One region of the Solibacillus isronensis genome, then DNA from elsewhere that is predicted to be linked to it. Evidence: riboswitches for the same ligand, from Rfam matches in the RefSeq annotation. Region 1 holds a riboswitch; each other region holds the start of a gene.

Region 1 (4,329 bases):
AGCCGGTACTGAACCGAAAATTAAAGGATTTTAAACGATTGACTGAAAGGGTTTCCTTTCAGTCTTTTTTTGTACTTAAAATTCAGAACGCGAGCTTTGTAAGTTTTTTTTATTTACTGCATAATGGCAGTAGAGGTGAAATATATGGAAATCAAACTATCAGAAAAAGCACTCAATTGGTTTAAACAAGAGATGGAAGTAGAAAAAGGCGATTTTATTCGCTTTTATGCAAGGTATGGAGGTTCTTCACCTTTTCATGAAGGGTTTTCGTTAGGGATGACACGGGAGCAGCCGCATGAAATAGGTATTGAAACGGTTGTGGAAGATATTCATTACTACATCGAAAAATCCGATGAATGGTTTTTTAATGAACATCATTTAGTTGTAGATGTCGCCGATTCATCCGATGAATTAACTTATTCGTACGAAAAATAAAGGCCCTATTTCCGCTTCCTAATACAAACAATTTGCCGCTCAAAAAGTTCAAATGTTTCGAATTTATTGTAAATCCATTTTTGCCGATTCAATCGTTATAATGAGTAAGGATTATATCGAGGATTGATGAGGGATTACATGTGAAAGTGAAACAGGAATTTTATTGGCGCTGCGTATTTTTTATTGCAGGCATCATTGTTTTATCATTAGGCGTCGCATTGACGATCAAAGGACAAATACTTGGCGTTGGGTCATGGGATGTCCTTCATATCGGATTACAAAAAAACTTGGGATTAACGGTCGGTATGTGGTCGATTATTTTAGGTTTGCTCATTCTGGCTGTTGATACGTTTTTCACAAAAAGATTGCCAAAAGCAGGGACTTATTTGGACATGTTCCTGACAGGGATTTTTATTGATATATTTTTGTTAGTATTACCGGATGCGAATACACTGTTAGAACAAACATTGGCGTTTGTTGTTGGCGTTGTTCTGCTCGGCTTCGGCTGCGGGATGTATATGGTCGCAAACCTCGGTGTAGGACCTCGTGATACATTAATGCTGCTGTTGGTGCATCGCCTCGGCTGGAGTGTCAACCGTGCACGGACGACAATGGAAGTAACGGTTGCTGTATTAGGTTTTGTATTGGGCGGACCAGTCGGAGTCGGTACTGTATTTATGGCGTTCGGCTTAGGGCCTGTCGTACAATGGGCACTCAAATGGAACGGAAAGTTGTTCCACCGCGCAGCAGGTGTCGAAAGTGTTGTTATATAAATAATGAGGAGAGCAAGCATTATGCGTTTGCTTTCTTTTTTTTACATTTAAATTGTTACAATTTTCAAAAAATACTTTCACGACAATGAAAAAAGGTGCATAGTAGTAAGTGGAGGTGTTTTTAAATGATACATATTGAAAATATCCATTTATATCGCAATGACAAAAAGATTTTAAATGATTTAAGCTGGCATGTTCAAAAGGGACAGCATTGGGCTATTTTAGGGTTAAACGGCTCCGGCAAAACGACGTTGCTGAAAGTTATTAACGGCTATATTTGGCCAAATGAAGGTAAGGTCCAAGTACTGGGTGAAACATATGGCAAGACGTATATACCGAAACTGCGGACGCGGATCGGCTGGGTCAGCAATGCGATGATCGATAACTTCAACTGGCAGGATAATGCAATTGAAATCGTGCTCAGCGGAAAATTCGGTGCCCTTCGCCTTTTCAATGATGTGACGGAAGAAGAAATTGACCATGCGGTTTCTATTATGAAGCATTTTCACTGTGACCATTTAGCAAATAAATCATTCGAGCATTTGTCTCAAGGTGAACGGCAGCGTGTTCAAATAGCAAGGGCCATTATGGCGGATCCGGAAATTTTAATATTGGATGAGCCATGTGGCGGTCTGGACTTAATCGAACGGGAAAACTTGCTGCAAACAATAGAACAGATTGCACAAGCAGAAAACGGCCCTACCCTAATTTACGTGACGCATCATGTAGAAGAAATACTTCCTTGTTTTAGCCATGTACTTTTAATGAAAGACGGAAAAAATGTCGAAGCCAATGCACGCGAAGTTGTTTTAACAGACGAATTATTAAGCGATTTCTTCGGGCGGGAAATTAGTTTGCAGATTGAACGCGAACGTGCCTGGGTCGCAATTAAATAAAACGAACCAGCAGGAGTCCATCTCTTGCTGGTTCGTTTCATTTATAAGCATTAAATATGATATTCAATATTTTCATCGACGTAATGCCATTCATACGGCGTTTCTTGGTATACGTAGTAGTTCAGCCAGTTGTAGAACAACAGATGCGAATGGGCACGCCAAACATTTTTCGGTGCCTGCAACGGGTCGTTATTCGGGAAATAGTTGATCGGAATTTCCGTATTGTCCGGATCTTTCTCAATATCGCGGAAATACTCATCCGATAAGGTCGTTGCATCATATTCCAGATGCCCTGTAATCATAATATGTTTATTGTTTTTCGATTGCACGATAAACACGCCTGCATCATCCGAATAGCTTAATAGTCGCAAGTCAGGGTGTGCTCGCACTTCATCAATTGAAACCGACGTGTGGCGTGAATGAGGTGCCACATACTCATCACTGAATCCCCGCACTAAATCTACTGTTAAATCCGTAATCACATGGGAATAAACACCGGAGCATTTCTTCGGCAATTCGAATTTTCCGATGCCAAAATGATGATACAATGCAGCTTGGGCGCCCCAACATATATACATAATCGAAGTGACATGTTCATCTGCCCAGTCCATAACATGCGTAATCTCATTCCAGTAGCCAACATCTTCAAAATCCATTTTCTCTACTGGCGCTCCTGTAATAATGAGCCCATCAAAGCGACGGTGCTTCACTTGGTCGAACGTCCGGTAAAAAGTATCTAAATGCGATTTGGAAACATTTTTTGATTCGTATGTAGCCGTGTTTAAAAATGTCACATCCACCTGTAATGGTGTATTACCGAGTAAGCGCAGCAACTGCAGTTCGGTTTTCTCTTTTTCAGGCATTAAATTAAACACTAAAATATTTAACGGTCGAATTTGTTGTGTTTTCGCACGGTCTTCCTCCATGACGAAAATCTTCTCTTTTCTAAGCAGCTCACCCGCCGGTAAATGTTTCGGAATATTAATCGGCATTCCACTTTCCCCCTCATAAACTTTTTCAATAAACTTTTAATAATCTGTGGTATTCAGGCAATGCATTGTTTTACGAGCGAAACGAACCGTTCCGGAACAATAAAAAAGCCCCTCTCATTCCAGCAAAACAGAATTGAGAGGGGCTTCTACCCGTTCTTATCTGCCAAGGTCAACACCTTGCTGGAAGTAGCACCTTTCTAGTTAAACTAGAGGTTGCTGAAGCATCATCGGGCCAAGTCCCTCCGCTTCTCTTGATAAGTCTATTAAATTGTCATTAGTGTATCATGTACTTTGTAATTTTGCAATAATTCCAAAAATATTATTTCACGCATACTAAAGCTGCTCTTTTTCTATAGTAAATAAGATTGTCTCCAGCCGTTCATCCCATACACGTGTCAATGTATTGTATACCCGCACAAAATGCCTGTTTTCCTTTTGATCAAACAGTAAAAAACATAGGACCGGTATATCATTAATCTGGATCGATTCCGTCGAAACAACACTCGTTATATAGTGCGGTACTTCATCTTCCGCCACCGGTTGTTCGGAAAGTTGCTGTTGTATGAAATCAATCAGCACGCTCTCTTCAATTGCTTCGATTTCTTCTGTTTCGATTGTCGGGAAAGGCTCCGGAAACTCTTCCAAATCCGCAAATTCCTCCAGGTCACCCTCCAATGGCTGCTCATGGATCGGGCTGTATTGAATAAAATAACTTGTTTCTTCAAGTTCCTCTTCAAAAATGCCCGATTCCAGCTGAGCCTTACCCTTTGCAGTTAGTGCAAATTCCTCTTCCTTCACAATCATACCCAGTCGTAACATTTTATTCGTCAAATCATGAATAAATAACGGTTCCACCAATAAAATTTCGGCTAATAACTCCACATTTTTCAGCTTCGCCTTCTCAAATGAAATGAGCATCATCTTCATTAAAATATCCATGGCATTACGCATTACCGGATGATATTTCACTTCCAATGTGTGAATCGGAATGGCGTATTGCATTTGCTTTTTGATTTCAATGGACGGATTTTGGATGAGTTCTTTCTGCAGCTGTATAACTGTACTTTGTAAATCCATTCAATCCCCCTGTTTCTACACAGCAAAATAGCCGTCTTGCTCTTTTACTGTCGTTAATACATGGGCATACATATCCCGTGTTTTCGCGCTCTTTGGACGCTTTGTAAACATTTCGGTACTGCCAATCATTATGAGCAGTTCCCGTGCGCGGGATAA
Region 2 (4,329 bases), on a different contig from region 1:
ATGCTATTAATACCATGCGCGCATAAAACGGTGCTGCCCCAATAATTAGCGCAGGTAATGCTGCATTGGCGCCACGGATTGTTCCAAGTAAAAACTTAGTAAATGGAATTAATAAAATGATTAAGACGATAAATGGAATCGAGCGGAAAATATTCACGAGTGACCCTGTCAAAAAGTGTACAATTTTATTTGCCCATAATTGATTGTCGCTCGTTAAAAATAAGACAATACCAATTAGAAGTCCTAGTATAAATGTGATGACTGTCGCAACAGCCGTCATATAAATTGTTTCATATGTTGCTTCGAGCATTTTACCCCAATCTACGTTCGGAAATAATTGATTAAACATGCTCAATCACCTCCGCCTGAATTTCTTGCTTTGCTAAAAAGCTTAATGCTTCCGCGACTGCTTTTGGCTCGCCATCGATATGAATAAACAATGTACCAAACGAACCGCCCGTTGTATTTGAGATTTTGCCATGCACTATATTAACAACTACGTCAAATTGCTTAATCATTTGTGAGATGACAGGCTGTTCTGTCGTTGCCGCTGCAAATGTTAATTTAGCGATTTTGCCTTCTGGATAATTGGCTAAAATCTGTTCCAGTGATGCTTGCGTTTCCTGTGTTTCACCAGAAGCCTGTGATACGAAGTTTTTCGTAATTGGTGCTTGAGGATGCTGGAACACTTGCAATACATCTCCCTGTTCCACTACTTTACCGGCTTCCATTACCGCTACTCTGTTACAGATTTTGCGAATAACATGCATTTCATGTGTAATGAGTACAATTGTAAGTCCGATGTTTTTATTAATATCGAGCAGTAATTCCAAAATTGAATCCGTTGTTTCCGGATCAAGCGCTGAAGTCGCTTCATCACATAAAAGTACTTCCGGGTTGTTCGCCAACGCTCGTGCAATGCCGACACGCTGCTTTTGACCGCCTGACAATTGTGAAGGATACGCTTTCCCTCTTCCTTTTAAACCTACGAGTTCAATCAGCTCTTCTACTCGCTTTTCACGATCAGCTTTTGAAACGCCTGCAATTTCAAGTGGAAATGCAATGTTTTCTTCAACTGTACGTGACCAGAGCAGATTGAAGTGCTGGAAAATCATACTTATTTTTTGGCGTGCTTCTCGTAATTTTGCCCCGGAAGCTTTTGCAATATCCTGGCCGCCTACAATGACAGAACCTGTTGTTGGCTTTTCCAAACCGTTCAGCAGGCGGATCATCGTACTTTTACCGGCACCACTGTAGCCGATAATTCCGTATATTTCACCTTTGTTAATCGATAGGCTTACATTATCAACTGCTGTAAGTTTACCGTTTTTCGTGTTATACACTTTTGTAATATTTTGTATATCAATCATCGGTTGTACTCCTTCTAAATTGAAATAACCTTCCTGCTATTTCAAAATCATGTTCTATTCTCATTCAAAACCTCCGTTGAATGAAAAAAACCTTTCTACCAAGACAAGTAGAAAGGTTTCACATACATTTATACGGTAAACCGTTCTCTCATCTTTCAAAGTTTAAACTTTGTGTGAATTGGCACCTTTGCGTAAACGCTGGTTGCCGGGCTTCATAGGGCACTTCCCTCCACCTCTCTTTATAAGAGCAACGTTATTAAGTTTTATTATTATGAATGTTACTTTATCACGACAAAGTGACTACGTCAATTACTTTTTTAATATTTCATACAAAAACGGTACGGATTTAAATGCATAAATTTTATTCGTTAGTTCCCCGTTGTCTGAAACGATTAAACAAGGTACACTTTCAATTTTCAATTCATATGGTAAATCCCCTAAATAATTGATATTTGCCATACCAAGCGGAAGATCTGGGAGTAATTTCTCAATTACTTCCAACATTTTTTCCGACACTTCACAAGTGCCGCACATAGGCGTATATAAGAAAAACGCTGTCTGATCATACTGTTGTACGTTCTGTTCCCATTGCTGTTTCGTCCATTGTTCCATTATACTGTCATCCTTCTTTTACTAAAAATTTTGCCTGTAGTAAAATATCCCTTAAGATTTTAGTAGGTGTTTTTTCTACTTCTACATATTCATGAGGTATGATAAGCTGTGTCGCTTCGGGATATGCACGGTTCATCAGTTTACGTAACTTCTCACCGTTTTTATCTGCATCAAACATAGTGATAATTTCATCTTGCTCATATTCTTCCAATAAATCAATCAAATTGACTTCACTTATTGTGCCATTTGTACAAATAATTGTCACGTCCTCAGCTAATATCGGGATTAATCTCAATTTATCGGCACGTCCTTCTACAACAATGCATCTTCCCATATAACACGCTTCCTTTCATTCGACACCTTTATATATAGAATAACAAAAAAACACTAAAACCTTTATATAGAAGGCTTTAGTGTTTCATATTATTGTTCGATTAATGCAGTGTAAGCATCTGCGTCTAATAACTCGTCTACTTCTGCTTCACTTGTTAACTCAACAGTAACCATCCATGCATTACCGTATGGTGATTCATTTACATATTCAGGATTGTCCAGTAATTCTTCGTTGATTGCAACAACTTTACCAGAAAGTGGTGCATATAGTTCAGAAACTGTTTTAACAGATTCTACACTACCGAAAGGCTGATCCCTTGAAATTTCATCGCCTACTTCAGGTAACTCTACGAATACGATATCGCCTAGTTCAGACTGTGCGAAATCCGTAATACCGATTGTCGCTTTACCGTCTTCAATTTTAACCCACTCATGCTCTTTTGAATAACGTAATTCTTTAGGTGTGCTCATTCGAAAACCTCCATGTTATATGTAGTACATTCAAGTTCATTTTGCCATATTTCGTTCGGAAATACAATGTGAATAACTGTTTATTTCCAAGTTTCTAAGAAGTCAGACTCCTTAAATCCTAAAGTTAATTTTTTACCATCTGTAACGATTGGTCGCTTAATTAACATACCATCCGATGCTAATAGCTCTAATTGCTCATCCTCGGACATTGTCGGTAATTTATCTTTTAGGCCTAATTCACGATATTTCATGCCAGATGTATTAAAGAATTTCTTCAGCGGCACTCCACTAGCTTCGTAAATTGCTTTAAGTTCCTCTTTAGATGGTGTCTGCTCTACAATATGAATATTTTCATAGTCCACACCTTGCTCATCTAGCCATTTTTGCGCTTTTTTACAAGTTGTACATTTCGGATATTGGATGAATTTTACTGTCATGTAAGTACTCCTTTTTGCCCTGGATTTTCCTATATTGTAACGGATATAGAAGGACAAATCAAAAATGTGTTCGCACTATCGGAGTTTTACTGGTTATGGTTGTTGTTAGAAGATGTGCAAAAATATTAGAACATGCCCGACGTATTTTAGAAGAACGGCTTCACTTCACTTATTAGAAACTTTGGGTGACATAATAGAAGATAGGAAACTTATATTAGAAGTTCCCATGTATATTAGACATTTTGAAATTATATTAGAACATTTTACATTTTATTAGAAAACCCATAGAAAAACCGGGTGCATTGTAAACACCCGGTTACCGTCTTTATTAAACTACATATTTTTCTGCTTCGATTAGTTTCGCTGCAGCTTCACGTTTTTTCGGAATTAAGTTGTAAGGGTTGTTACGCGTTAATTTACGTAATGCTGATAAAATCATACGTGCATCGTCACCTTCAACTGAAGCGATTAATGTTTCTTTTGCTTCTTTTTCGATTTCTGCGAATGCTTCCTGACAGAAAATTTGAGTGTAAAGAATTTTTTGTGCTGCTTTTTCTTCTCCGTCACGCTCGATTGCTTTTTGTGTACGGATTACTGCAGATTCCATTGCGTATAATTGGTTCGCAATGTTTGCGATGTTTACTAACAGCTCTTGTTCCGCATCCAGTTTTGCACCGTAGCGTTGTGCTGCTGCACCTGCTGCAAGTACTGCAATCTTCTTGGCATTTTTCACTAAATATTTCTCTTGCTCTAAAGCACCTTGGCCGATTTCTTCAGGCATAAGCATTAATAGCTCGTTTTGCAGTTCTTGCGCAACTTGTAATAGTGGTAACTCACCTTTTAATGCTTTTTTCATAAATGTGCCCGGTACGATCATACGGTTAATTTCGTTTGTACCTTCGAAAATACGGTTAATACGAGAGTCGCGGTAAATGCGTTCTACTTCGTACTCAGCCATAAAGCCGTAACCACCGTGTAACTGAACCGCTTCATCCGCTACGAAATCCAATGTTTCAGAACCGAATACTTTTGCGATCGAGCACTCAATAGCATATTCAGCGATTGCTGCTGCAACTGATTTGCCGTCTTTTTGCTCTTCATCAGAT
Region 3 (4,329 bases), on a different contig from region 1:
GCCGATCACTTCAACATCTGCCCAATTTGGCTGTTCTCCAAATGCAAGGCTCGATAAAATCATAAGCTTTTTAAATGCATCCTGACCCGACACATCATTAAATGGATCTGCTTCTGCATAGCCTAATTGCTGTGCTTCTTTTAACGCTTGTTCAAAGCTCCAGCCTTCCGCACGCATCTTTGTCAAAATATAGTTTGTCGTTCCATTTAGGATTCCTTGAACGCAGCTTACTTCGTTGACAAGAAGAATGTTTTTCATTGTTTTAATAATAGGTACACCGCCTGCTACCGTTGCCTCGAAGCCTACGAAAACACCATTTACTTTCGCCAATGCTTCAAGCTCCTCGCCCCGTTTCGCAAGCATTACCTTATTCGCTGTAATGACATGGCATTTCGCCTCAACAGCGCGCTTTAAGTAAGTGAATGCAGGCTCTTCATTTACAATCGCTTCAAATACAACTTGCAGATTATTTTCCGCCAGTACGTCATCCATTGATTCCGTCATTAAATGTTTTGTGCCCGGTACACGCTCACGGCTTGCATCGGTTACTAAAATCTTCGCGACCTCTAGTTCAACCCCTAGCTTTTCGCGAAGCTCCTGCCTCTTTTCATTTAAAATATGGTAAATTCCCTGACCTACTGTGCCAAATCCTAAGATCGCTGCTTTGATTGTTGCCATTGCCTTTCTCCTCCAAATTCTTAACACACATATATTAACGAATAATTCAAAAAATTTATCTTAAAGAAAATTCTATCCTATATAATACATGAAAACAAGGGAAATCTCGCCTAGAAGGACATTTGTTTACTGTAAACGGTCAATATTCATCCAAATTTTATTTTTTAAGAGCTAATTTAGGGACGATGGCGTGAATATTTCCAGCCATTTCTTGTATTTGGGGCTAGGTGGTAAGAGCGTTTTGTTATTTTCTAATATATTCGGAAATCATCTAATATATTTTAAAATGTTCTAATAAAATTGCGATCTTCTAATATAACCGGTTAATGTTCTAAAATGAGGTCGCAATCTGCTAATATCCTCACTCAATTTGCGAATATCGCTCACACTTCTTCTAATATCGCTCATCATTGTTCTAATAAATCGCAAACACCGGTTTCAACAACCATTTCCTGCCTGGAAAATAAGCGTACCCAACCCTCAAATTCACCCAAATTCTAATAACATCAACATTTCTTCTAATATCCCCAAAGTTTCTTCTAATAATCGTTTCCATACTTCTAATAAACCATATACACCGTGTAAAAAATCACCAAATAAAAAAACACTAGCAAGGGGGCTCGCTAGTGTTCCGGAATTATTTTATACTGCCACGTTTACATCATTATAGGCCCGTAAACGATAGGCAGTTAAAATCTTGGTCATGACGATTTCCTCTTTTGCCGAGTAGTCAGGGACCGCGTATGGGCGCTCCACTAACTGAAATTCACCATATTTTAAGAACCACTCTCTGGCTGGCGATAAAATATGGGCTGTACCATGAATTTTGTATTCCTCGGCAACTTCTTTTACAACATAACCTGCTGTGGCAAGATCGTGAGCTTGTTCAGAGTAGGCACTGTGTCCAAAAACATGCTGCCACATCGTATTCACATCCGCCAAAATTTGCTGGATAGCGCAAGCGTTCACAAATTCCTTTACGTCATTAAGTTCATAAATAATATAGGCTGCAATGTTTTGTGCACTGTATACTTTCCCCATGTTGAACAACTCCTTTTCTTCCAATGATGCTGCAACATCACTTTAAATTTTTCCGGTTGGTAATATTATTATCCCAATTGTATTACTTGGTATTAAATTTGTCAATAAAACTTATAAAAATAGTAGGGATTAATTTTCTAAAAATTGCTTAGCTTCTCGAATGGGAAAAGCTAAGCCTTTTTTAAAGGTTTATGCGTTTGTTTCTGCGCCTACTTCAGCCGCAACTTTCGCTAATGCCTGTTCTAAATCTGCGATAATATCTTCTGCTGCTTCTAACCCGATCGATAAGCGAATGAGCTCTTCCGATACGCCGGCAGTTTTTAGTTCTTCAGCAGATAACTGTTGGTGCGTTGTGCTCGCAGGGTGGATAATCAATGAACGGGCATCCCCAACGTTTGCTACGTGTGAAAACAATTCTACGTTATCGATTACTTGGCGACCGGCTTCGCGTCCACCTTTAATGCCGAACGTAATGATAGATCCAAAGCCGTTTTTCAAGTACTTTTTCGCCAAATCATGTGTCTCAAAATCTTCAAAGCCGTTGTAATTTACGTATTCCACAAATGGGTGGTCTCTTAAATACTCGGCAACTTTTTGTGTATTTTCATTGTGACGGACAATACGCAAATGAAGCGTTTCAAGTCCTTGCAGGAAGTTAAATGCTGCGTCAGCAGATAATGTTGGACCAAAATCACGCAATAGTTGAACACGAAGCTTTGTCGCAAATGCAGCGCCTGCTGTGTCAATCCCGTAGCGTAGACCATGGTAAGAAGTATCCGGTTCTGTAAATCCTGGATGTCTTCCTTGTGTCCAGTCGAACTTCCCTGCATCAACGACAATCCCGCCGATTGTCGTTCCATGACCACCAATCCATTTTGTTGCAGAATGGATAACAACATCCGCACCGAATTCAATCGGATTACTTCCGTATGGGGAAGCAAATGTGCTGTCGATTAATAAAGGAAGACCATTGTCATGAGCGATGTTTGCTACCGCTTCAATATCCAGTACTTTCAAGCTTGGATTTCCGATAATTTCAGCGAAGATTGCTTTCGTTTTATCCGTAATTGCCGCCTGGAAGTTTGCAGGATCTGATTCATCCACAAATTTTACTGTAATGCCGTAGCGAGGCAATGTAGTGGCGAATAAATTGTAAGTCCCGCCGTAAAGTGAACCTGCCGCAACAATTTCATCCCCTGCACCGGCAACGTTTAAAATCGAAAATGCTACTGCTGCTGCGCCAGATGAAAGCCCTACTGCAGCTGTACCCCCTTCTAATAAAGCAACCCGTTCTTCAAATGCCCCGACTGTCGGGTTCATAATACGAGAATAAATATTGCCTGTTTCCTGTAATGCAAATAGACGTTGCGCATGAGCTGTGTCATTAAATGCATAGGCTGTTGTGCGGTAAACGGGAACTGCAATTGCACCTGTTACCGGGTCTGGCTTTTGTCCCCCGTGTAATAATAAAGTTTCTGGTCTTAAATTTGTCATTTTATTACCCCCAAAAATTTAATCGATGGTGAAATCGGTGTTTTTTGAGGAGGATTTTTTAAATGAAAAAAACCCTCTTCAGTTAAGAAGAGGGTTGCGCATGAGCAAGTTTGCCTCCTCTTATCTTTCAAAATGATTGTCCATTTTGTAGGAATTAGCACCTTAGTCAGTTCATCACTTACTGGTTGCCGGGCATCTCAGGGCCTATTCCCTCCGCCGCTCTTGATAAGAGTTATGTGATTTGTGTTCCATCGTTGAGTCTCAGTATAAAACATACTAATCCGATATGTCAACACAAAAAATTAAAATTTTCAGATTTCTATTCAGATTACTCTTATCTGTATTTAACGATATGCAAAAATTCCTTCTCTATGAATTGAACAGACGTTAATAATCGACTTCAAGTAAAATATTGACTAAAATAAGCTTGAAGGTTATATATTTAAGTTTTTTATTACATAAAAAGGAGATGTTCACGTGAATACAAAAGAATTATTACGCAGTCATACATCTGTTCGTAAATATACAGGTGAGGAAATTTCTAAAGAAACTGTCATCGATTTAATCGAAACAGCACAAATGGCGGCAAGTTCGCATTTTGTACAGGCCTACAGTGTCATTTGGGTAACGGATGAAGAAAAGAAAACGAAGCTTGGTGAACTGTCTAAAAATGAATTCCAGTTCAAAACAGCGGGCGCCTCTTTCTTGTTTTGCGTAGATTTCAAACGTTTGCAAGTAGCCGGTCAAAAACATGGGGTTGATATTTCTGCTGACACGGCTGAAAACGTGCTTGTAGGAGTAGCAGATGTTGCATTATTTGCTCAAAACTTCGTTATTGCAGCTGAATCAATGGGTTACGGCATTTGCTATATCGGTGGTGCCCGTACAAATCCTAAGGAAATCAGCGCGCTGTTCAATTTACCGGAATACGTTTTCCCGTTATTTGCGATGACAATCGGTACACCGACAAAACGCAATGAAACAAAACCGCGTTTACCGGTAGCTGCGGTATTGCATGAAAATGGTTATGACGTTGATAAGTACGAGACGCTGCTAGATGAGTACGATGGAATTATGGAAGACTATTACAGCAGCCGATCTTCGAATCAGAAGACT

The links. Region 1 has a riboswitch for S-adenosylmethionine ahead of metA (homoserine O-acetyltransferase MetA). Riboswitches for the same ligand answer to the same signal wherever they lie in the genome.
Region 2: linked by a shared signal. The riboswitch ahead of M3166_RS12050 (methionine ABC transporter ATP-binding protein) and the one ahead of metA (homoserine O-acetyltransferase MetA) in region 1 are both predicted to bind S-adenosylmethionine.
Region 3: linked by a shared signal. The riboswitch ahead of M3166_RS14465 (O-acetylhomoserine aminocarboxypropyltransferase/cysteine synthase family protein) and the one ahead of metA (homoserine O-acetyltransferase MetA) in region 1 are both predicted to bind S-adenosylmethionine.

Annotation. Positions count from the first base shown of each region.
Region 1 covers NZ_JAMBOC010000001.1:1,016,574-1,020,902, forward strand. Annotated here, with positions in the region: gene plsY (glycerol-3-phosphate 1-O-acyltransferase PlsY) at 1-34, shown strand, start outside; gene M3166_RS05180 (HesB/YadR/YfhF family protein) at 145-435, shown strand; gene M3166_RS05185 (YczE/YyaS/YitT family protein) at 582-1,208, shown strand; gene M3166_RS05190 (ABC transporter ATP-binding protein) at 1,334-2,104, shown strand; gene metA (homoserine O-acetyltransferase MetA) at 2,155-3,096, opposite strand; SAM riboswitch class I at 3,250-3,357, opposite strand; gene M3166_RS05200 (nucleoside-diphosphate sugar epimerase) at 3,430-4,173, opposite strand; gene M3166_RS05205 (AAA domain-containing protein) at 4,189-4,329, opposite strand, start outside.
Region 2 covers NZ_JAMBOC010000002.1:49,749-54,077, forward strand. Annotated here, with positions in the region: gene M3166_RS12045 (methionine ABC transporter permease) at 1-349, opposite strand, end outside; gene M3166_RS12050 (methionine ABC transporter ATP-binding protein) at 342-1,370, opposite strand; SAM riboswitch class I at 1,516-1,618, opposite strand; gene M3166_RS12055 (thioredoxin family protein) at 1,680-1,982, opposite strand; gene M3166_RS12060 (toprim domain-containing protein) at 1,990-2,316, opposite strand; gene gcvH (glycine cleavage system protein GcvH) at 2,406-2,786, opposite strand; gene M3166_RS12070 (arsenate reductase family protein) at 2,867-3,223, opposite strand; gene M3166_RS12075 (acyl-CoA dehydrogenase family protein) at 3,552-4,329, opposite strand, start outside.
Region 3 covers NZ_JAMBOC010000003.1:138,952-143,280, reverse strand. Annotated here, with positions in the region: gene M3166_RS14475 (homoserine dehydrogenase) at 1-678, opposite strand, end outside; gene M3166_RS14470 (hypothetical protein) at 1,321-1,719, opposite strand; gene M3166_RS14465 (O-acetylhomoserine aminocarboxypropyltransferase/cysteine synthase family protein) at 1,909-3,213, opposite strand; SAM riboswitch class I at 3,331-3,445, opposite strand; gene nfsA (oxygen-insensitive NADPH nitroreductase) at 3,691-4,329, shown strand, end outside.